DNA from 4 places in the Acetobacterium sp. K1/6 genome. Region 3 is predicted to be linked to each of the others. Evidence: riboswitches for the same ligand, from Rfam matches in the RefSeq annotation. Region 3 holds a riboswitch; each other region holds the start of a gene.
What was found. Region 3 has a riboswitch for cobalamin ahead of cobK (precorrin-6A reductase). Riboswitches for the same ligand answer to the same signal wherever they lie in the genome.
Positions count from the first base shown of each region.

Region 1: it holds a riboswitch for cobalamin, as region 3 does, so the genes downstream of both, thiC (phosphomethylpyrimidine synthase ThiC) here and cobK (precorrin-6A reductase) in region 3, are expected to answer to the same signal.
Region 2: it holds a riboswitch for cobalamin, as region 3 does, so the genes downstream of both, nikA (nickel ABC transporter substrate-binding protein) here and cobK (precorrin-6A reductase) in region 3, are expected to answer to the same signal.
Region 4: it holds a riboswitch for cobalamin, as region 3 does, so the genes downstream of both, U2P91_RS08865 (type 1 glutamine amidotransferase) here and cobK (precorrin-6A reductase) in region 3, are expected to answer to the same signal.

Region 1 covers NZ_JAXQGA010000007.1:187,140-192,938, forward strand. Annotated here, with positions in the region: gene cobT (nicotinate-nucleotide--dimethylbenzimidazole phosphoribosyltransferase) at 1-533, opposite strand, end outside; gene bzaB (B12 lower ligand biosynthesis ThiC-like protein BzaB) at 715-1,998, opposite strand; gene thiC (phosphomethylpyrimidine synthase ThiC) at 2,001-3,302, opposite strand; cobalamin riboswitch at 3,400-3,583, opposite strand; gene U2P91_RS08550 (NfeD family protein) at 3,719-4,168, shown strand; gene U2P91_RS08555 (SPFH domain-containing protein) at 4,183-5,124, shown strand; gene U2P91_RS08560 (ABC transporter ATP-binding protein) at 5,247-5,799, shown strand, end outside.
Region 2 covers NZ_JAXQGA010000010.1:44,455-50,253, forward strand. Annotated here, with positions in the region: gene opp1C (nickel/cobalt ABC transporter permease) at 1-706, opposite strand, end outside; gene opp1B (nickel/cobalt ABC transporter permease) at 708-1,634, opposite strand; gene nikA (nickel ABC transporter substrate-binding protein) at 1,675-3,270, opposite strand; cobalamin riboswitch at 3,483-3,678, opposite strand; gene U2P91_RS10510 (ABC transporter ATP-binding protein) at 3,856-4,611, opposite strand; gene U2P91_RS10515 (ABC transporter ATP-binding protein) at 4,615-5,400, opposite strand; gene U2P91_RS10520 (ABC transporter substrate-binding protein) at 5,470-5,799, opposite strand, start outside.
Region 3 covers NZ_JAXQGA010000023.1:27,425-33,223, forward strand. Annotated here, with positions in the region: gene U2P91_RS15595 (peptide-methionine (R)-S-oxide reductase) at 178-303, shown strand; gene U2P91_RS15600 (alanine/glycine:cation symporter family protein) at 422-1,834, shown strand; cobalamin riboswitch at 2,077-2,272, shown strand; gene cobK (precorrin-6A reductase) at 2,387-3,172, shown strand; gene cbiQ (cobalt ECF transporter T component CbiQ) at 3,277-4,095, shown strand; gene U2P91_RS15615 (energy-coupling factor ABC transporter ATP-binding protein) at 4,117-4,953, shown strand; gene U2P91_RS15620 (energy-coupling factor ABC transporter permease) at 5,097-5,799, shown strand, end outside.
Region 4 covers NZ_JAXQGA010000008.1:58,393-64,191, forward strand. Annotated here, with positions in the region: gene cbiD (cobalt-precorrin-5B (C(1))-methyltransferase CbiD) at 1-173, shown strand, start outside; gene cbiE (precorrin-6y C5,15-methyltransferase (decarboxylating) subunit CbiE) at 161-787, shown strand; gene cbiT (precorrin-6Y C5,15-methyltransferase (decarboxylating) subunit CbiT) at 780-1,364, shown strand; cobalamin riboswitch at 1,410-1,595, shown strand; gene U2P91_RS08865 (type 1 glutamine amidotransferase) at 2,071-2,784, shown strand; gene U2P91_RS08870 (hypothetical protein) at 2,878-3,720, shown strand; gene U2P91_RS08875 (response regulator transcription factor) at 3,924-4,598, shown strand; gene U2P91_RS08880 (sensor histidine kinase) at 4,611-5,621, shown strand; gene U2P91_RS08885 (ABC transporter ATP-binding protein) at 5,747-5,799, shown strand, end outside.

The sequences.
Region 1 (5,799 bases), on a different contig from region 3:
AGATTGATCCCCTGTTCTTTGATCACCTTGGAAGCCACATTGATCCCGGCTTCCAGCGCAGCAATGGCTTGTTCCCGGGTCATTGCCGGTTCCTGATAAAAGTTTTTGGTGCCATGGGCGATCTTGCAGTCAATGATGGCGCCTTGTGAAACCAGTTCGGGCATATCCACAGCGACGCCCATATCAACGACAATCACTTCGGCGCCAGCGGCTTTGGCTAAAATATTAATGCCCGCTCCGCCTTTGACAAAGTTTTCCACCATCTGTGGAGTCACCTCCTGAGGGAAGGCAGAAACCCCTTCGGCCACCACACCGTGATCTCCGGCCATGGTGATGACCATTTTTTTATCGACATTGGGTCGGATGGTGCGTTGAATCCCGGCCAACTGTTCAGCGACAACCAGCAGCTGACCGAGACTCCAGGGCGGAATCGCTAATTTTTCTATATGATCGCGGGCGGCCTGACGCCACTTGGGGTCAGCCGGTTCGGTATGGTCGATGACGTGTGTTAAGGTATATTTGGTTTCGATCATGGTAATTATCCTTTCTACTTAGTAATAAATGAAACGTACGATTGATTTTATCACTATATTGGTGAGGCTTGTAAGGGCTTGTATTACAAACCCTTACGGAATGATGGGTGACGCTTTTGGATAATAAACGCTTGTTTTTTCGTGGGGCGGGTAAGCTACCCGTCACAAAGGGTTTACTCGTTTAGGATATCCCAAAAAACTCCGCCGCGACATCCGCCGGACATTTACTGTCGGCACAGACAGCACAACCATGGGAAGGCTTTTGAGCCGCAAAGGCAGCGATCAGATTGGCTTGATTGATGGCGTTTTTGATCTGTTCTTCCTGATTGCGGGAAACCCGGGCCCGGGACATCGCCAGATCGCGGTTCCAGGCCGCGCCGCCGCGCTTTAAGACATTGGCCGCATTGGCGGCGATCCGGGTCGTTTCGACACCGATGCGGACATCTTCCTCATTGGGCAGACCCAGGTGTTCGGCTGGGGTCAGGTAACAAAGGAAATCAGCCCCGTGCATGCCGGCAAAGGCACCGCCGATCGAACCCGTAATATTGTCATATCCGGGAGCAATATCGGTGGCCAGGAAGCCTAAAATATAGTAGGGTACATCGTAACAGAGTCGTTTTTGCAGTAGCATCGCTGAGGGAATATGGTTTAGTGGCACATGGCCGGGACCTTCCACCATCACCTGAACCCCGGCCGCCAGGGCCCGTTTGGTCAGCTCACCAGCGACCATTAAGCCGCGCAGGTGGGCCTGATCCAGAGAATCAGCATTGGCACCGGGTCGAATGGCGTCGCCGATGCTAAGTACCGTATCGGTCGCTTTGAGAATCTCCAGCAGTCGGTCAAATTCGGCATAAAGAGGATTTTCTTTATCGTTATGGAACATCCAGCCAGTTAGCAAGGATCCACCACGGCTACAGATATCGGCAACGCGACCGGTTCTTTTTAATATTTTGAGAAGATCCATATTCAGGGCCGAGTGCACGGCCATAAAATCCATACCGGCCTGACATTGTTTTTCAACCACTTCAAACAGATCATCAGAGGTCATATTGACCATCAGGCCCCGTTTATCAGCCGCTTCTTTGGCAGCCTGATAAACGGGCACACAGCCAGCGGCAATGTTGGAATTATTTAGACTTAAGGTTCGCATGGTATCAATATCGGCACCCATACTTAAATCCATAAAACCGTGGGCACCGGCGGCTTCGATGATTTTTAGTTTTTTGACTTCCATGTCCATATCATCCCGATCACCAGAGGTGCCCATCAGACCGTTGACTTTGACGTCCAGACCACCACCGATGCCGCAGATTTTAGAACGATTGCGCAATTTATTTTTAGGAATGACAATCCGGCCGGCAGCTACTCCGGCTCTGATAAATTCAGGCGTGAAGCCTTCGCTGAGTGCCACCATTTCCATTTCTTCGGTAATTTTACCCTGTCGAGCTTTTAATATTTGGGTCATGATTAGTTCCTCGCTTCCTGGTTTTCGTCTCGTAAATACTTGCCGACAATTTTCATGGCACAGAAGTCGCCGCACATGCTGCATTCGGATTCGAAGTCGGTGCTGCGATCCTTCCAGACCTTCGTGGCGGTTTCAGTATCGATGGCCAGTTCCATCTGCCGGCCCCAATTAAGTTCCCGGCGGGCATGGGACATTTCCAGATCCCAGGCAATCGCTGCCGGATGGCCTTTGCCAACATCACCAGCATGGGCGGCGATGCGGCTGGCCATCACGCCCATATAGACATCATCGGCATTTGGCATGCCGATATGTTCGGCCGGGGTGACGTAACAGAGGAAGTCGGCACCGTAATAGGCGGCGATTGCGCCGCCGATGGCGCCAGTGACATGATCCATACCAGCCCCGGAATCGGTGGGCAGACAGCCGAAGACAAAGTAGGGAGCGCCGCCGCATAGTTGTTTTTGTAACTTTACAGTGGTCTGGATCTGATCCAGGGGCACATGGCCCGGTCCTTTGACCATCACTTGAACCCCGGCCGCCCGGGCCTTTTTAACCAGACCGCCGAGGATCACCAATTCATGAACCTGGGCGCCGTCCAGGGAATCGGCAATACAGCCGGGGCGCATGCCGTCGGCAAAGCTCAGCACGACATCATACTTTTTACAGATTTCCAGGACCCGGTCATATTGGGTAAAAAAGGGATTTTCACAGTGGTTGTGAACCATCCAGCCAATCAGATGGGAACCCCCATAACTAACCAGTGGATCAATCCGGCCTTCTTCTTTGGCGCGGTTGATCACGTCCATGGTGGTGCCGCAGTGCAGGGCTAAAAAGCTGACGCCTTCGGAGGCATGCTTTTCCATCATCGCGAACATGTCATCCGCGGTCATATCTAAAGCACTGCCATATTTTTCCTGAGCCATAGCCAGGGTCTGATAAAGGGGTAGGGTACCGACCGGCCGGTCCACCGTGGATAAGACTTTTTCACGCATTTCATCAATCGGACCCCGAACACTTAAATCCATCAGCGTATCCGCTTCGGCTTTTACGGCCTGTTTGATTTTAGCCATTTCACCATCGATGGTGTCATCTATTTCATACATCCCAACGCTGGCGGAAACCTTGGTAAACAGACCCTTGCCCACCGCCACCGGGTTGATATTTGGCCGGGAACTCTTTAGAATGACGATTTCACCGACGGCTACCCCCTGGCGAATGTTTTCGGGATCGAGCCCTTCTTTTTGCGCCACATAAATCATTTCTGCGGTGATCTCACCGGCTTGTGCTTTTTTAAGAATTGTCATCGTTTCCTCCTGAATGATTCTCAACAAATTTTGGCAAATAAAAAAGTCCACAGCTGTTATTTATTCTAAATAACAGCCATGAACTTTACCTTCGTTCATTCAGGATCGATTCATAGGCAGGTCTCCTGACTTGGGGTTTTAACGCTTTGCCACACCTTCCCATTAAAAAAACAGTGGTTTTTGTGGTTTGCTCCGCCCTTACAGTGATGGGTTCGTTCAGGACTCTCACCTGATTCCCTATTCTCCTTAATGTTTAAGGCACCATATGTTCGCTTTTCTATTTACTTGCTTTTGATTATACACACTAAAAAATGAAAGTGCAAGAAAAAAATAAAAAAAATCGATTGTGTAACTCATGAGAAAAAAAACAACAAACTATGTTATAATAAAATTAAGTGAATGAGGGAGGTGAGCAGATGAATATCATTCTTGTCTGGTTGGTTTTATTTGTCGTTTTTCTGGTGGTTGAATTGGTTACTGCTGGCGCACTGGTTTCCATCTGGTTTTGTGTTGGTTCTCTGGTGGCAATGGCCGTCGCTTATTTAGGCGCACCATTTTGGGTACAGATGACGCTGTTCTTTCTGGTTTCTGTTGGATTATTATTGGGAACAAAACCTTTTTTGAAAAAACACATGGATCCCAAAACGATAACAACCAATGCTGATCGCATTCTCAAAGAACAGGGGATTGTTGAGGAAGAAATCAATAATCTTAAGGGACAGGGCGCCATCAAGGTTGATGGTAAGTCTTGGACTGCCAGAAATGTCGACGACGATACAGTCATTCCTGTTGGTGCAAAAGTGACTGTGGTAGGAATCGAAGGGGTTAAAGCCATGGTTAAATTGGTAGAAGAAGAAATAAAATAAAAGGAGGTAAGAAGATGATTGGATTAATTATTTTAGGCGTTTTATTTATCATTTTTGTTGTTGTAATTATTGTGAATGCGAAGATCGTTCCCCAGGCTAATGCCTATGTGGTGGAACGATTGGGCGCTTATCATGCCACCTGGGAGACCGGTTTTCATATCGCAATTCCGATTTTTGACCGGATTTCAAAAAGAATCAGTTTAAAAGAACGGGTCGCGGATTTCCCGCCCCAACCGGTTATTACCAAGGATAATGTTACGATGCAGATTGACACGGTAATTTATTTACAGGTTACCGATCCTAAATTCTATATGTATGGGGTGGACAATCCCATGAAAGCCATTGAAAATCTAACCGCCACCACTTTGCGTAACATCATTGGTGATATGGAGCTCGATGCAACACTGACATCCCGGGACGTGATTAATACCAAAATGCGGGTAATTCTCGATGAAGCCACCGATCCCTGGGGGATTAAAATCAACCGGGTAGAACTTAAAAACATCATGCCACCAGAAGCGATCCAGAATGCGATGGAACGGCAGATGAAGGCAGAGCGGGAACGTCGGGAAAAAATCCTCCAGGCAGAAGGCGAAAAAGCCAGTGCCATTCTGGTCGCTGAAGGCGAAAAATCAGCGGCAATTTTACAAGCGGAAGGCTTAAAAGCGGCTGCTATTCTTAGTGCCGAAGCGGATCGGGAAGCTCAGATCAGACGGGCAGAAGGTGAAGCAGAAGCCATTGTCAAGGTTCAGGAAGCGGTTGCCAATGGGGTCAAGATGTTAAATGATGCCAATCCGATTCAGTCAGTTATTGCCCTTAAGAGTTTATCTACCTTTGAAAAGGTAGCTGATGGCAAAGCCACTAAGATTATTATTCCCTCTGAAATTCAGGGCTTGGCGGGTCTGGCAACATCCCTTAGTGAAATCATGACAGATCAGAGCAAGGTCAGTCAGTAAGATCAGTTAATAAAAGAAATTTCAGTAAAAGACCATGAATGGGCAATTGGGAAACGTGAATCGTTTTTCAATTGCCCAAAGTTTTTAAGTGTAGCAATTAAGAAAGAAGGAATATTTTGCGAATCAGTAACACACAACTTATCAAACGTTTCATACCTTATTATCAAAAATACAAATGGATTCTGTTGTTGGATCTGTTTTGCGCTACCTTGACAACGGTATGCGATCTGGTTTTGCCCCTGATCGTACGGTTTATCACCAATACCGCCATCAATGATCTGGCCAGTCTGACGGTGGAAACAATCTTAAAACTGGGGCTGGTATATTTGGTACTGCGGCTTATCGATGGAGTGGCTAACTACTTTATGGCCGATGTGGGCCATGTCATGGGCGCCCGAATCGAAACGGATATGCGCCGGGATCTCTTTTCACATCTCCAGAAGTTGTCGTTTTCTTTTTATAGCGACACCAAAATCGGTCAGTTGATGTCGCGGATCACCACTGATCTTTTTGATGTGACGGAATTTGCCCATCATTGTCCCGAGGAGTTTTTTATTGCCGGTTTAAAAATTGGCGTTTCATTTGCCATTCTTGGCTCAGTTAATATCTGGTTGACAGTGATTATTTTTGCCGCCCTGCCGATCATGCTTTTAACGACCACCTATTTCAGGAATC
Region 2 (5,799 bases), on a different contig from region 3:
TTTTAGCTTCATTGAGCATCATCCCCCATTCGGCTGTCGGCGGCTGAACCCCCAGACCCAAAAAGGAAAGCGCCGAAATATTTAGAATAATCGCCGCTGTATCCAAGGTGGCCAGCACCGCAATATCACCAATAGCGCCAACTAACAGGTGTTTTCTGACAATGTGCCAATTTGAGCAACCGGCGACCTTGGCAAAGCGGATATAGTTGCTATCCATAAACGAAATGACAATCGAGCGAATCATCCGCACATACCAGGCCCATTTGGCAATCACCGTTGCCAGAACGATATTGGTGATCCCCGTTCCCAAAATCCCCACAATCGCAAGAATCAGCACCTCACTGGGGAAGGATAACATGATATCACAGATCCGCATAATCACATCATCAACCGTTCCTCTGAAATAGCCGGCAATGACCCCCAGGACAGTACCAATCAGAATGGTGACAATCATCGTCAGCACCGAAACGAGGATCGTCACCCGGCCGCCATATAAAATCCGGGAATAAACATCCCGGCCCAATTGATCCGTGCCAAATAAATGGGCCAGCGATGGGCCCTGAAACTTATCAATGATGTTCTGAGCGGTAGGGTCATAGGGCGCTACCAAGGGTGCCAGAACAGCCAGACCAATCACCAGTAAGAGAAAAAAACTAACCCCCATCGCTAGGCGGTCCTTTCTGAACCGATTCCAAAATCCTGCCATCTCACGTCTCCCTTCTTCTCGGATCAATCCAAACGGATCCCAGATCTACCAGTAAATTACAAAATACGAATAACACCGCCATGATCAGCACATAGGCCTGAATCATCGGAAAATCCCGATTGAAAATTGCTGTCACACAGAGCCGGCCGATTCCCGGCCAAGCAAAGATGTTTTCAATCACGACGGTCCCGGCAATCAGCTTGGGAATCGACATCCCCAGGGCTGTTAAGGAGGTTTGCAGGGAATTTTTAAAGACATGTTTCATTATCGTCTGTTCCTTTAAACCCCGTACCCGACCATAAAGCACATAATTCTCCCGCTTGTTCTGAATCATGTTGTTCCGAATCAACCGGACATAGGTGGCAATATATCCCAGTGACAAGGTCACCGCCGGTAGAATCACCGAAGCCGGAGACGTCATCCCACTGGTCGGCAGCCATTTAAGCTTCACGGCAAAAAGCCACATCAGCAGAATGCCCGCCCAGAAGCCCGGAATCGCCGTTCCCACAAAAACAATCCCCCGCATCGTTTTATCCGTGATGCTATTCTCTTTCACAGCACATAACACCCCGGCTGCCACCGAGATAATAACGATGATCAACAGCGAAACACTGGCCAGATAAAGAGTCGGCGGCAATGCCTTGGCGATTTCTTCACCGACTGGTTTGTTATTGGCATAGCTGTTACCAAAATCACCCTGAAGGGCATTGCTAAGCCAAGTCAGATAGCGGGTCATAAAAGGGTCATCGAGTCCTAATTGCTCCCGCATCTGGGCAATATTCTCTGCGGTCGGGGTGACCTCATTGACCCGAATGGCGACTTCGGCCGGATCACTGGGGCTTAAATTAATTAATATAAAGGCAAAAAAGGAGATTCCGATTAAAATCGGAATCATCCACAGGAGCCTTTTGACAATGTAATGCTTCATGGTCTTACTCCCCTTTATTTTTCCAGTTTGTTATTCATAACTACTTGGAAAAGTACATTTTTTCAAATGGTATTTCATATTGAGAATCGTTAAAGGTTACCCCATTTAAACCATCGATGGCCACCGCTTTGGTTTTTGAGTAAGAAATCGGTATATACACATACTGGTCATTAATATAGGTTAGCACCTCTTTGTACATCTCGGCCCGTTTGGTGTCGTCAGCTTCAATCATGATCTTGGTAATGGTTTCATCCAGCCACTGTTTCTTTTCCAGTCCAACCTGAGCCTGATAATCGCCATGGGCGGGAATTCGCCACGATGAAACATAAGATTGGGGATCGTAGGGGGTTCCCCATGACAAAGAATATTGAAGATCAAAGTCGCCGGTTTTCTGACGATCCAGGAAGGCCTGTTTTTCTTCTCCAAGAATATTCATCTTGATGCCAACGGCGGCCAGATCGGCTTGAATCGAGGCGGCAATAGTACCTTCCTGGGCATTTTTGGAATTATAGGAAAGGGTGATTTCACATTTTTGGCCATCTTTTTCGCGAACCCCATCAGTTCCCAGCTTCCAGCCGGCTTCATCTAATAATTGTTTAGCCTTTTCCTGATTATAAGAAATCGTTTTTAAATCAATGTTACAATAGGGGACCTCTTTTGATAACAGCGTATCCGCCTGATCTTCAGATCCGTTTAAAATTCCCTGAATGATATTTTCCTTATTGACCGCATATTCAATCGCTTCCCGAACTTTAATATCTTTGGTAATCGGTGAATTACTATTGATGAGAATCGCTCTGGACGCTATCGGTTCACTGATATAGGTTTTGTAGGCGCCTTCATCTTCCAGTTTTTTATACGAATCCAGATCAACCTGATCACCATCTGCTCCGAAGAGTAAATCTACTTCGCCGTTCTGAAGGGCTAATAAAATTGTCTGAGGATCTGGCATGACCTTCCAGTTAACGGTTTTTATCTTCGTTTTTTCGCCCCAATAATTTTCATTCTGGGTAAAGGTAGCGTACTGGTTATCAACATGCTCGGATAAAACCCAGGGACCGGTGCCAATATAACCACTCACGCCTTCTTCGGTGGTGCCATTAACAAAACAATTGGGTGAAATGAATCGGAACGGCCGGGTCAGACCCAACTCCACCAGGGTGGGGTAATAGGGTTGCTTTAATACCAATTTGTAAGTGTGCTCATCGACTACCACATTTTCCTTGATCTCATTGACCATATCCAGCCAGGCATGCCGTTCCAGATTTCCGACGATGGCATCCATATTCAGTTTGACTGCCTCGGCATTAAAGGCCGCACCATCCGTAAAGGTAACTCCTTTTCGCAAATGGAAGGTATATTCCAGTCCATCCGCAGAAATTTCCCAACTTTCCGCCAGTGCCGGCTTCACTTCGCCGTCTTCATTTTTCGTGAGACCTTCAAAAACCATGTTTTGAGCTGACATCTCACCCGAATACAGATGCGGGTTAATGTCCCGGATATCCTTGGTACAGGCATAATTTAATGCTTCTTTAGTGGAAACATCAGAGTTTGCCGAGGTGCTGCTACATCCTGCAAAAATACCGGTACACAGCACCGCGGCGACAAGTACCGCTAAACCTTTTTTTAACTTCATTTTCTTTTCTCCTCTAAACTACTTGTTTTATTTGATCAACTTCCAGTTTCATGCCATTGTCTTTTGTAGCAAAGAACCTGAGCTTTATCACAACATTAAAGATTTGTATTTTTGAGGAATTTTTTCCATAAAAAAACCCCACCATCTCAGAAAAGATAGTGAGGTTGCAAAAAAAGCCTGCTAAAAAAAACACCTCCTCTATCACACGTAGAGATTGAGTAATTAAAGCAGGCAGGTCTTCTGGCTAAAGCGTCAACATTACCTCCTGCCTTCCCATATCATGGTGGCATTCCTGGAGGAACTCTTCTCATACAGCGGCGGGACCGCGTGGGATTTTCACCCATCTTCCCTTTTCACCGACCTGTAATACATTGGATTACTGCCGGCACCTGTTTTATTAATATTCAATTTAATTATAAGCCGGTGTTTTAATAAAAAATAATCAAAACACTAAAAAACAGAAACAATCACTTGTCTTTCATTGTTTCTGTTTGTCATTTTAACACGTTTAATCTGCTTTCGCAATCTTTTTAAACCGATATGATATTCTTTTTAAGAATACCTTTATATGCCAGAGAAGTTTACCTATAAGATTGACTCAATGAGTTTTTTAGTATAATCCTGTTGAGGATTTATGATAATCTCATCCGGCGTTCCTTCTTCCACCACATGACCATGATGCATCACCAGAACCCGATCACAGACTTCCTGGACCAGGGCCAGGTCATGACAGATCATGAGTTGTGACATTCCCAACTCTTTTTTTAATTGCGTCAGCAGTTTCATAATTTGGGCTTGAACCGTCACATCAAGGGCGCTGGTTGCTTCGTCACAGATCAGTAGTTGGGGTTTGATGGCAATGGCTCTGGCAATGGAAGCCCGCTGACATTCCCCGCCACTGACCTGATGGGGATAGCGGTCGGCAAATTCAGGGCCTAATTCACAGATGTTGAGATATTTAATGGCTCTCACCCGGGCTTCCTCACGACTGATCCCTTGATTGATCATACTCTCCATGATGCCATCTCCCAGTTTAATCCGGGGATTAAAAGAATCCACTGGCATCTGAAAAACCATTTGAATGTCCCGATAGACCTCCCGCTGGGCTTTCCCGCTCAGACCAATAATGTCTTTTCCACCCAGTCGAATTTCGCCTTTATCAGCCGCTTCCAGACCGGTAATCATTTTTGCCACGGTGCTTTTCCCGCTACCGCTTTCCCCAACCAGAGCCAGACATTCCCCTTTGCAAAGATGAAAGCTGACATCATCAACTGCATGAATGCTTATTTTTCCCTTATGATAGGTTTTACTTAAGTTGCTAACTGCTAAAAGCTCACTCATCTTTCACCTTCTCCGAATTCTTGGGACGGCCTGAATCAACGCTCTGGTGTATGCCTCCTGGGGATCATCGATGACATCCCGGGTATCTCCATACTCCACCAGACGACCTTGACACATCACCGCTACCTTATCGGCCATGTAAGAAACCACCCCAATATTATGCGTGACAATGGCAATTCCGGTTCCAAATTCATCCCGTAGCGCCATCATCTCTTTGACAACCTGAGCCTGAACCGTCACATCCAGAGCCGAGGTGGGCTCATCGGCAAAGAGCAGATCGGGCTCCAGAATCATCGCCATCACAATCCCCACCCGCTGATTCATACCGCCCGATAACTCAAAGGGATAACTGTTTAAAATACGCTCACTATCTTTGAGATTAATCTTGTTAAACAGGGTATCCGCCCGCCTCCTCACCTCTTGACGGTCCTTAAAACCATGTTGTTCCATGGTTTCATAAAGCTGCTCACCGATCGTTCTTATCGGGCACAAGGCACTGCCGCAGTTTTGAAAAATCATGCCCATTTCCGGTCCCCGCATGGTTCTGAGCGCTTCAGCATCGAGGTCAATCACGTTCTGGCCTTTGTAAAAAATGTCGCCACGATTAACCCGGCCGGCGCAGTCCAATAAGCCCATCGTCGCCCTGATCAGGGTGCTTTTTCCGCTTCCCGATTCGCCCACTATCCCCAGAATCTCGCCCTGCTTCATCTTCAGGTTAACACCGGTGACCATCGGCTGTCCGTCATAGGAAATTTCTACATTTTGAAGTTCTAATAATGGTTGCTGCATCGTTTTATCCTTTTGATCGGAATTTTTTTCTCGGAGTTTTTTATGCTCAATTTTTTATGCTCGCATTTTTTATTCAGTGATATCCAAATCGGCGGTAATTTCGTAGTAATCGGATGGGTGGGCAGTAAAACCAGTCACTCCTTTTTTCATAACGAAGGACATTTTTAAATGCGATGCATAAATATAGGCGTTATCATTTAAAATCTGTTGTGCAATTCGAGTGGCTAAATCACTGCGTTTTTCGACCTCAAATTCATTTCGCAGCTCAGCAACCAGGGTTTCAACCGTATCATTATGGTAATGGCCGCGGTTGTAATCAGAATTGTCAACAACATGGGTGGTGAAATAGTATTGTGGGTCTCCGGTTGGTGCGGTTACAAAGGCATTGGCAAAAACATC
Region 3 (5,799 bases):
CCGCTTGAACAGCCAGTGAATGGTCTTGAAGCCTTTCTTAATATTATTGAAGACTGATTAGCACTCGGAAAGATAGGGTAATAATAAAACAGTTGCAGGAAAGGTAGGAATCACGATGAAATATCAAAAAAAGGATCCGCATACCATATTAAAACACTGTCACCGGATCAATATGTGGTGACCCAGAAAAAAGCCACTGAATCGCCGTTTCAAAATGAGTACTATAACGAATATCGAAAGGGGCTTTATGTGATTATCAGCACTGGGGAGCCGCTTTATTATGGAAACGTATGTTTTGAATAGTTTCGATTAGTATTAAAGAAGCCTACCTTTTAGCGCTAGCATTACCTTGAGTCTCTTGGCATAAACCGACTAACTATGCTACGATATTTAAGTTGCTTTAAAAATTCAGGAGGAATACATGAACTTTTCGGAAATAGTTACAGCGATCAACAATTTAGTTTGGGGACCTGTTATGCTAATGCTTTTAGTAGGAACAGGAATCTTTTTAACCATTCGGTTAAAGTTTTTGCCATGGCGTAACCTTGGTTATGCTTTGAAATCAATTTTTGTAAAAACCGAGAAAACGAAGAAGAAAAAACGTGGGGATATTTCCCCTTTTCAATCGTTAATGACATCTTTGGCCGCCACCATCGGTACAGGAAATATCGTCGGTGTGGCAACGGCCATGGTACTGGGAGGTCCTGGTGCCCTGGTATGGATGTGGATCAGTGCCCTGTTTGGTCTTTCCACCAAATATGGTGAAAGTGTACTGGCCATAAAATATCGGGAAACCAACGAACAGGGCGAAATGTCCGGAGGGCCCATGTATGCCATGAAAAATGGCATTAAAATTAAATGGCTGGGATCCACAATGGCCGTTTTATTTTCAGTCTTTGCAGTGGCCGCTTCTTTTGGTATCGGCAACATGACCCAGGCCAACTCCATCTCAAATGCGGTTTATGGAACCTTTGGGGTGCCAACCTGGATTACCGGACTCATCATTACAGGTCTGGCGATCACTGTGCTTCTTGGCGGGATTAAAAGTATCGGAAAGGTTTGCGGCATAATTGTACCGTTTATGGCTGTTTTGTATTTTATCGCCGCATTAACCGTCATTATCATTAATTATGAAAATGTCCCAGCCGGCATAGCTGAAATCTTTACGATGGCTTTTTCTCCCACTGCCATTGCCGGTGGTGTCGGTGGAACGATTATTGCCAGTATGTTAACCGCGATGCGTTGGGGCGTTGCCCGGGGGGTTTTTTCCAATGAGGCGGGCCTGGGCTCCGCACCCATCGCCGCAGCGGCTGCAGTAACCGACTATCCTTCACGACAGGGCTATATCAATATGACCGGCACCTTTTTTGATACCCTGGTAACCTGCAGTATTACCGGCATAGTCATTGCCTCTTCCGGTGCATTAGGCAGTGTGGATGCCTCTGGAAATTTGGTAACCGGTGTGAATCTCACTATTATGGCATTTCAATCTGCATTAGGACCTGCCGGAGGATGGATTATAACCATTGGTATTATGCTATTTGCTTTTTCAACTATTTTGGGTTGGGAATATTATGGCGAAAAATCCCTGGAATATCTTATCAGAGCGCCCATAGCAACTAAGATCTATCGATTTGTTTACTGTCTGGTTACCTTTATCGGTTCAACCATTGCTTTGGAAATCGTCTGGGATACCATGAACGGCCTCATGGCCATTCCAAATCTCATTTGCCTGTTGCTTTTGAGTAATGTTATTGCCAAAGAGTGCTTTGATTATCAAGATCGCATCATCACACCAGCAAGACTGGCACGCAAAGCTTTGAAAAATAAATAAACTAAAGTAAAGAAAACGGGTGTTGGTCTGACTGATGATTTAAAAACCATTGATACCATCGATTCAGAAGCCATCGTGCTGGTGGATCCTGATGAAACCGATGTGACTTCCATCGCCGGTCTGTCATTAGTCGAGCTGGGTTTAAGAACGGAACTTTTCAAGTTATAAAAAATCCGACAAAAAAATCCGTGACAAAATTACTATTTTTTGATATAGTACAAGAGACTTAAAAAAAGAATAAGAATTTAATAAGATAAACAGGTGTCGGCTGTAATCCATGTATTATAAGCCGGTGAAAAGGGAAGAGGGGTGAAAATCCCCCGCGGTCCCGCCGCTGTAAGAGAAGAGTTCCTCCAGGAATGCCACCACTTAGTTGGGAAGGCAGGAGGTAATGCTGACGCTCAAGCCAGAAGACCTGCCTGTTTGTGTATCTCAAACTCTACGAGAGATGGAGGAGGTTTATTTTTGTACGCATTTTTGCGACCTCATTGTCTTGTTTAGAGATAATGAGGTTTTTTGGTGCAAAAAAGTAAGAAATAGGATGGAGAATTAATGTCAAAAGTACTCGTAATAGCCGGGACAACCGACGCAAAGACAGTGATTGAAAGACTACTAGAAAAAAAACAGGATACGGCAGTGACGGTTACTTCGCGATTGGGAGCTGGTATGTTGGATGAGTTTAATAATCTGGATATTTATCAGGGTAAACTGAACAAAGATTACATTACCCAGTTGATTAGAAAGCTTAAACCGGCCTGTTTAATTGACGCCTCCAATCCATTTTCAACAGAAATAACAAGAAACGCCATCAATGTCTGCAAATTCGAAGCCCTGCCCTATCTTCGTTATGAACGGGAGCGGATCAGATATGAGGATGACCCGGACATTACCATCGTTAAGAACTACGGAGAAGCCTGTGATGTTCTGGAAAACTGCGAAGGCAATATTTTACTTACGCTTGGGAGTAATAAGATTGAAACATTCAAAAGGATTCCCGACTTCTCGAAAAGGATTTATCTGCGCGTGCTTCCAGACTGGAAAGTTTTAAGTAAATGCGAAAGTCTGGGATTTAACCCCAGAAATATCATTGCCATTAAGGGCCCCTATAATGAAGCGTTAAATATTGAATTATTTAAATATTGTAAGGCGTCGGTCCTGGTAACCAAGGAAAGTGGCAACATGGGTGGCGTAGTGGACAAAATCAAAGCCGCTAAAAAACTGGGGATGAAAATTATTCTGGTCGACCGGATTGAAGAAAACTGCAGCAATAAATTCTCTTCAATTGAAGAGTTGATGAAAGGTGTGGGAAAAATTTGCCATGGTCAGTTGAATCAGTAAGCGTCAAGACAAGCAAACAATAGAAGGGTAGGCTTCATGTGGAAAAAAGTTTAGATAAATGGATCAGTGTTGTAAAAACCGGTGAAAAACCGGAGCATGAAACAATGCATCATCAGAAGCGACACCATCATCAAATTGGACATAAACATGGCGAAGGATCGGCCATTGATTTTTATGCCTATGCCTCAAAAATAAGACAGTGGAACCCGACCTTTAAAGTGGTTTTTTCCTTTACCACCCTGCTTCTTTGCATTGGGCTAAATAATCCCTTTGTGTCTCTGGCCGTAATCGCCAGCATGGCCTATTTGACGGTGTTAAAAGGCGGACTGCCGCTGGGAGCGTATATTTCGGTACTGATGATACCGATTACCTTTATTCTTCTGGGAACCATTGCCATTGGGGTTGATTTTTCAAGCCAGCCGATCGGGCAGTTTAATCTTTTTCTTGGTTTTGGCTATCTCTTTACCTCAGTTGCCAAGCTCCAGGAAATGGCCTTTCTGATTCTGAAAGTCTTTGGTGCCATTAGCGCCATGATTATGATGACCTTGTCCACACCTTCTTCAGAAATCATCGGGGTGCTCCGAAAGGCCCATGTGCCCAAGCTGATTATTGAGCTAATGAACCTGATTTATCGGTATATTTTTATTATGCTGGATGTTTTTAATAACATACGAAATTCTGCCGATTCCCGCCAGGGCTATAGTGATTTTAAGACTGCCTGCTATACCTTTGGCAGTGTCGCCAGCAATATGCTGGTGGTTTCACTTAAAAAGGCCAATGCTTATTATACCGCCATGGAAGCCAGAGGCTATGACGGCGATTTGGTTTTTCTGGAAGAAGAAAAGAAGCTTCAGGTGAGTCACCTGATAATTGGGGCTGCCTTCATGATTTTTCTGATTCTGCTTGGGATTTTTACGCACTAGAAAGGATTGATGGCATTAATTATGAGTGAACCAATACTAAAGGTCAGCGAGCTTTATTACAGTTATGGAAACGGAAACCCGGCGCTGGATGGGGTCAGTGTGAATATTTTTAAGGGCGAAAAGATTGCGGTGATCGGATCGAACGGGTCTGGTAAGTCGACCTTTTTTCTTAATGCCAATGGGGTACTTAAAGCCGATCACGGCGAAATCAGCTATCAGGGCACAATTATTAATAAAAAGAATATAAAAGATTTGCGCAAGAATATCGGGATTGTTTTTCAGGACGCCGACAATCAGATCATTGCCTCCACCGTCATGGCCGAGGTTGGTTTTGGCCCGATGAATTTAAAACTGCCTCGAGAAGAGGTAATCAGCCGGGTCGATGAGGCCCTAACCTACATGAACATCCTCGATTTTAAAGATCGTCCGCCTCATTATTTAAGTGGCGGCGAAAAAAAGCGGGTGACGATTGCTGATATTATCGCGATGAAATCAGAGGTCATTATCTTTGATGAACCAACCGCGGCCCTGGATCCCCTCAATGCCCAGATGTTAGAAGAGGTGCTACTAAAGCTCGGAGAAGAAGGCAAAACGATGCTGATCTCCACGCACGATGTGGATTTTGCCTATCGTTGGGCAGAGCGGGCGATAGTTTTTGATCAGGGAAAAATTATTGCTGATGGAACGCCATTGGAGATTTTTAAAAACGCGAGAATCCTGGAGCAGGCAAATCTGAAACGGCCAGCCATGCTCGATGTTTATGAGATGCTGGTTGAAAACAAAATGATAAAGGACGAAAGCAACTATCCAACCACTCCCCAGGCGCTTAAAGTTTTATTACAAAAAAATATTCGGTAAAGAGTCATTTAGGTAGATGGTTACGATAGCAGTAATTGCGCAATCGATTTTAAGTTAAGTTGGCTTTGTGAGAGTTCAAAATTGAGCGCTCAAGAATTTTCGCAAACCCTTATAATATATAGATAAAAACTAGAGGAGGAACTATGAACACAAGTTTAACAACAAGAGAGAAGCGATTTATTGCGGCTGCGGCTGCGATCGCCCTGGTATTTGGGTTTACCCCGGTGGCCAGTGCGATGCACATTATGGAAGGTTACCTGCCAGTCGGTTTTAGTGTGGCCTGGGGCGTGATCTGTATTCCATTTTTAATTAAGGGTTACATGTCGATAAAAAAAACACTCAAAGAAAATCCTAAAACCATCACCTTACTGGCTATGGCTGGAGCCTATGTTTTTGTGTTATCATCTTTAAAAATTCCATCCGTAACCGGCAGTTGTTCTCATATGACCGGGACCGGGCTGGGCGCGATTCTGTTTGGACCAGCGGCAGTCAGTATTTTAGGCGTCATTGTCCTATTGTTTCAAGCTATTTTGCTGGCACATGGTGGGCTGACGACTCTGGGCGCGAATACCTTTTCAATGGCGATTGCCGGCCCCTTTGTAACCTTCGGAATTTTTATACTTTGTAAAAAAATAAAAATTAATAAGCATGTCGGTGTTTTTCTGGCAGCGGCAATTGGCGATTTGTTTACCTATTGTGTTACCGCATTCCAGTTGGCGATGGCCTATCCTTCCGAAAGTGGTGGCGTTGCCGCTTCGATGGTTAAATTTTTAGCCGTCTTTGCACCGACTCAGGTTCCCTTGGCTATCATCGAAGGAATTTTAACCGTGGTTATTATAATCGGGC
Region 4 (5,799 bases), on a different contig from region 3:
GCAAAAATTTGCCGGACTATTTTGATCATCTGGCCGAGGTCATAAAGAAAAAGGTCACCGATCGGGTTTATGGCACCATTGAAATGGAAGTGGTGTTGTTTTCCAAGATCCATGGCTTTTTAGGACAAAGCAAAGACGCAGAAGAGTTGAGGAAACGATTATGTACCCATTAAAAATTATTGGACTGGGACCGGGACATCCGGATTATATACTGCCGATCGCATTAAAAGAAATTGAAGCGGCAGAAGTGATTCTCTGTGGCACCCGCCATGCTGAAAGTTTTGATGCCAGTGGTAAAGAAATGCTTTTTATCGGCAAGGGAACCCCCCTAAGTGAGCTGATGGAAAAGGTTGCCCAGGTATACAAGACTAAGAAAACCGCGCTGGTTGTTTCCGGTGACTGCGGCTTTTATAGTCTGCTGACCTATGCCAAAAAAGTAGTACCGGAAAAGGACATTGTCTGCATCCCCGGGATTAGTTCGTTGCAGTATTTTTTTGCCAAACTGGCAATGTGTTGGGAAGATGCTAAGCTGATGAGCCTTCATGGCCGGGATCAGGATTTGGCGGCAGCTCTGGCAAAAAATAAAAAGCTGGGCATTCTTACTGACAAAAATAATAATACTGCGTTTATTGCCGGGATTCTTAAATCAGTCGGTTGTGAAAACAGCTTGCTTTATGTTGGTGAAGAGTTATCCTATCCTAATGAGAAAATAACCCGCTTAACCGTAACAGAAGCCCTGAGCTATCAGGAGGAAGGGCTGGCAGTCGTGGTGGTCATCAATGAGTAAGATAGCAGGATACAAGGACGAGGCCTATATTCGGGGTAAGGCACCGATGACTAAACGCGAAATCCGCATCCTCACCATTTCGTTGCTGGGGATAAACCCCGGCGATGTGGTCGTAGATATCGGCGCCGGCACCGGGGGTCTCACTATGGAAGCAGCTTATGCCGCCGACCATGGTAAGGTCTATGCTGTGGAAGCCAAAGAAACGGCGCTGGAACTGGTAAAAAAGAATAAAGAACATTTTAATGCCAACCATGTGGTCATTATCCCCGGTAAGGCGCCAGAAGTGCTGGCTGAAATTAAAGAGCCAGTGGATCGGGTCATCATTGGTGGTTCCGGCGGTAATATGGAAGGCCTGTTTCAGTGGTGTAAGGCCAATCTCCGGGCCAGTGGTCGGGTCATTGCCAATTTTGTCACCCTGGAGAACGCCGCCCAGGCCACCACCCTGATGAACCAGTATTTTGAAAATGTAGAACTGGTTCAAGTGGGCATCAGCCGGGGCGAAGGCATTGGTGGTTTAACGATGCTAAAGGCCGCCAACCCGATTTTTATTATCACTGGGGATGCTGAATTAAATTAACGACTCAAAGGTTCAAAATGCTATTGACAAGAAGTGCAACCTGGTGTAAAATAAACTTAATTAAATAGTGAACTTGTCCTATATTCAAGGGAAAAAGGTGTAAATCCTTTGCTGTAATCGCAGCTGTAAAACATGATGACCGTCTCATAACCACTGTTAAGAACTTAACGGGAAGGGAGATGGAAAGTTGATTGTTGAGCCAGAAGACCTGTTTGTAGTGATTTCTTAACAACCTCCGATTTAGAGGGCTGTAAGAGCATTATATTTAAATTTGTAAGTATGATTCTTTTATCCTTCTCCACTGGAGAAGGATTTTTTTTCGTCTTGTTGTCGACAACGATTGCAAGCGAACCCAGGAAGTGTGTGATTCTTGGGAGTTGGTTAATTTCTCCTAGCCAAAAGTAGAATCTCTTCGAATAGAAGGACATCTCCAAGTCAGTATTTAATTCCCTTCCTCGGGGATGGTGTGTGACATCCCCGAATTTACCTTGCTTTCATTAATTTACATTTTTGATAGAATATTATTCCTCATTTCTGCTTAGATTTTTCTGGCCAAAAATCTGAGTACCAATAAAAAAAGTGCATCCAGTTCTGGTTGTGCTTTTTTTATTTGCCTTTAAATAAAAAAATTTAAAAAATGCGTTTAAAATGGTATACTTGCATAAAAATAAGGATAATAATCAATAATCAGATAGGAAGGTCACAGATGAGAATTCACTATTTACAGCACGTACCCTTTGAAAATCCCGGCAGTATTCTAGTGTGGGCAAAAACCAATCAAAGTATTATTACCTCGACGCAATTGTATAACGATGAAGCACTGCCGGAGGTAAATGAATTTGACTGGCTGGTGGTGATGGGAGGTCCCATGAACATTTATGAAGAAGATCAATACCCCTGGCTGAAGGCCGAAAAAAAATTGATCAAAGCCGCCATAAAAGCTAACAAGGTGGTCCTTGGTATGTGTCTCGGCAGTCAGTTAATTGCTGATAGCATTGGCGGGAAGGTTGTTCAGAACAAGCAAAAAGAAATCGGCTGGCTCCCGATCACGTTTTCTAAAGAAGCCAAAGCGTCACCGCTGTTTGCATTTTTTCCGGACAACCCGGTGGTTTTTCACTGGCATGGTGATACCTTTGTCGAGCTGCCTGAGGCGGCCACGGTCATTGCCGCAAGCACCGCCTGCAAAAATCAGGCCTTCATTTATAACAAAAGAGTTTTTGGCTTTCAGTTTCACCTGGAAAACACCCTGCCGATTATTAATGATCTGATTGCAAATTGCGGCGATGAAATGGTTCCGGATGATTATGTCCAGTTGCCAAAAGAGGTCTTAGCCCATCCGGAATACATCCGTCAGGATAATCAGTGGATGGCCGCCTTTCTGACCCAACTAAAACAGATGGTTGAGGTTGACGATCTTTAATAAAAATTTTTGGCAAAAACAAATGACTGGTGAAAGAATGGGTAAATACCAAGCAAATGGTTTGCAAACATTTAGTTTTGAAAGGAATGTATGATGAAAAAGATAACATTGATACTGACAGCCCTTGGCTTAGCGCTATTGCTGTCAGGCTGCTCGCTGATTCCGAGCATTTTTGGCAATAAATCGGAGTCGGTAAAAAACCAGGAAATTACCTTAGCCTTATCATTTGGCGAAAAAACCGGCACCTATAACGGCCAATTGGTAAAAGGTTTGCCTCAGGGAACTGGCGTGTTTACGGTTTCCAATGATGCTGAAGTTGCCTGGACTTATGACGGTACATGGGAACAAGGCCATTTTCAGGGAATGGGAGAAACCGTTTGGGAAGATGGGTTCACACAGGAAGGTAATTATCAGAATGATCTTTTAAATGGGCCGGGACAAGAGTATCTTGATAAGAAGCTCTTATATGATGGCAATTACACCGATAATCGTTATGATGGACAGGGCACGCTTTACAATTATTATGGCGATATAATTTACGAGGGTAATTTTGACATGGGCTATTACGACGAGACGACTGTCCAGAGAAAGGCCCGATTGGATCCGTTTAAAGCTCAGACCACAGAGTTATCTTATGCCGATGTAGTTGAAACGGCTAAAAATGAAACCGGAAATAAGGTCAAGATGACGGGACGGGTTTATCAGGTTTATGAAAACTTTGAAAATCAACACTACTTCTGTGATTTTATCATGGATTTAAACGATGATCCTAATCAAATGGTACAGGTCTATTATCGCTTAAACTCTGGAGAATCCCCCTTTGTTGAAGGCCAAATGGTAACCGTATGGGGAACTGTTGAATACCTTTATACCGACACCACTGATGATGGTCAGCAATACTCCATCCCCAATGTGGAAGCCTGGAGTGTGGAATAAATTTTAGCGATACAAAAAAACTCCCCGTCATGCAATGGGGAGTTTTAACGTTATCGATAAGAACAAATCTGACAGTCGAATTTCAGATCGATTTTGAAATTGGGCTACTTTGATTTATAATGGGAGTTAAGCGGCAACAAAGCGGCAACAAAGCATCAGTGTTTTACTTTGCCCACGGTCAGAAAAGGATAGGATGGTTCGGTATGTATAAAATACTAATTGTAGAAGACGATCAGATTATAGCAAAAGCACTAAAAAATCATTTGGATAAATGGGAACTTGAAACCCAAATCGTTGCGGATTTCCATCATATTATGGATGAGTTTGTGGCCTATGATCCGCAGCTTGTCCTTTTGGATATCTCCCTGCCATTTTTTAACGGCTACCATTGGTGCAGCGAAATCCGCAAGCTTTCTAAGGTGCCGATTATTTTTATTTCGTCGACCAGTGATAACATGAATATTGTTATGGCAATGAACATGGGCGGCGATGACTTTATTGCCAAGCCCTTTGATCTGGCGGTGGTGGTGGCAAAGATTCAAGCTCTGCTTAGGCGGACCTACTCCTTTCAGGGCCAAGTAAGCCTACTGGAACATAAGGGCGCGATTCTAAATCTTAATGATGCCAGCATTATCTATGTGGATCAAAAAGTGGAACTAAGTAAAAATGAGTTTAAAACCCTTCAAATTTTACTGGAAAATAAGGGCAAGGTGGTCTCTCGGGATGTGATTATGAAACGGCTTTGGGACAGCGACTGCTTTGTGGACGATAACACCTTGACGGTAAATATTGCCAGGCTGCGCAAGAAATTGGAAACAGCCGGGCTGGCCGATTTTATTGCCACTAAAAAAGGCGTCGGCTATTTAATTGGGGATTAATCGAGGTGTAAAATGAAAATATTATTTGTATTGGGTGCTTACTTGAAAAGTCGGATTAGGGTAATGGTCGCCTTTGTCTTATTCATACTTGTCTTTGCCATGGTATATGCCCTGTATTATTTGCCGCTGGAGCCGATTGTTTATAGTACTGAACTGGTTATGGCTCTGGCCGTTGTTTTTGCCGGTCTGGATTTTGTGCAGTTTTATCAAAAGCATCAGCGCCTGACAGAGGGGATCAGTAGGGCCACCGCTGGGGTGGGGGAATTACCAAAGCCTCGGGATTTGCTGGAAGTAGACTATCAAACCCTGACCCGGGTATTGGCGGAGAATCGGGCTGAGCTGATCTCCCAGTTCGATAACCGGCAAACGGATATGATTGACTACTACACCTTATGGGCCCATCAGATTAAAACCCCTATCTCAGCAATGGGACTGTTACTTCAGACGGAGGAAGGTGATAGGGAACGCACCAGCACCTATGCCCAGGAACTTTTTAAAATTGAACAATACGTCGAGATGGTGCTCCAGTATTTAAGGCTTGAAAGTATGTCATCAGATTTGCTGTTGGTTGAGTATGATTTGGCAGACCTCATCAGACAGGCGGTGAAAAAATATAGCATTATTTTTATCAATAAAAAAATATCGTTGGAGTTGGAAGAAATGAATTGCCGTGTTCTAACCGACGAAAAATGGCTGATCTTTGTTCTGGAACAGATTATTTCAAACGCTCTGAAATACACCAATCAGGGGAAGATATCCATTTATTTGGATGAACATTCAGAAAAAACCCTAATTATTTCTGACACCGGTGTTGGAATCAGAGAAGAAGATATTAAACGGATTTTTGATCGGGGCTTTACCGGTTACAACGGCAGAATGGATAAAAAATCTACCGGCATCGGTCTTTACTTGAGTCAGCAAGTATTAAATAAGCTCTCCCACGTAATTACTGTAACCTCCCAGGTGGGAAAGGGCACCCGAGTCAGCATTGATCTGGCCACTAAGCGGTTTGAAGCCTTATAAGACAACCTTACAAAAGTGTAAGATTAGAAGTCGAAATGTAAGTCGAAGCGATGGCAGGGCAGCTGCGTTTCCTTTATACTTTAGTTGTCGATAAGAAAATTTCAAATCATAGAGGGAGAAAAATAATGCGATTACTCGAAGTAAAGAATTTAAAAAAGATCTATACCACCCGGTTTGG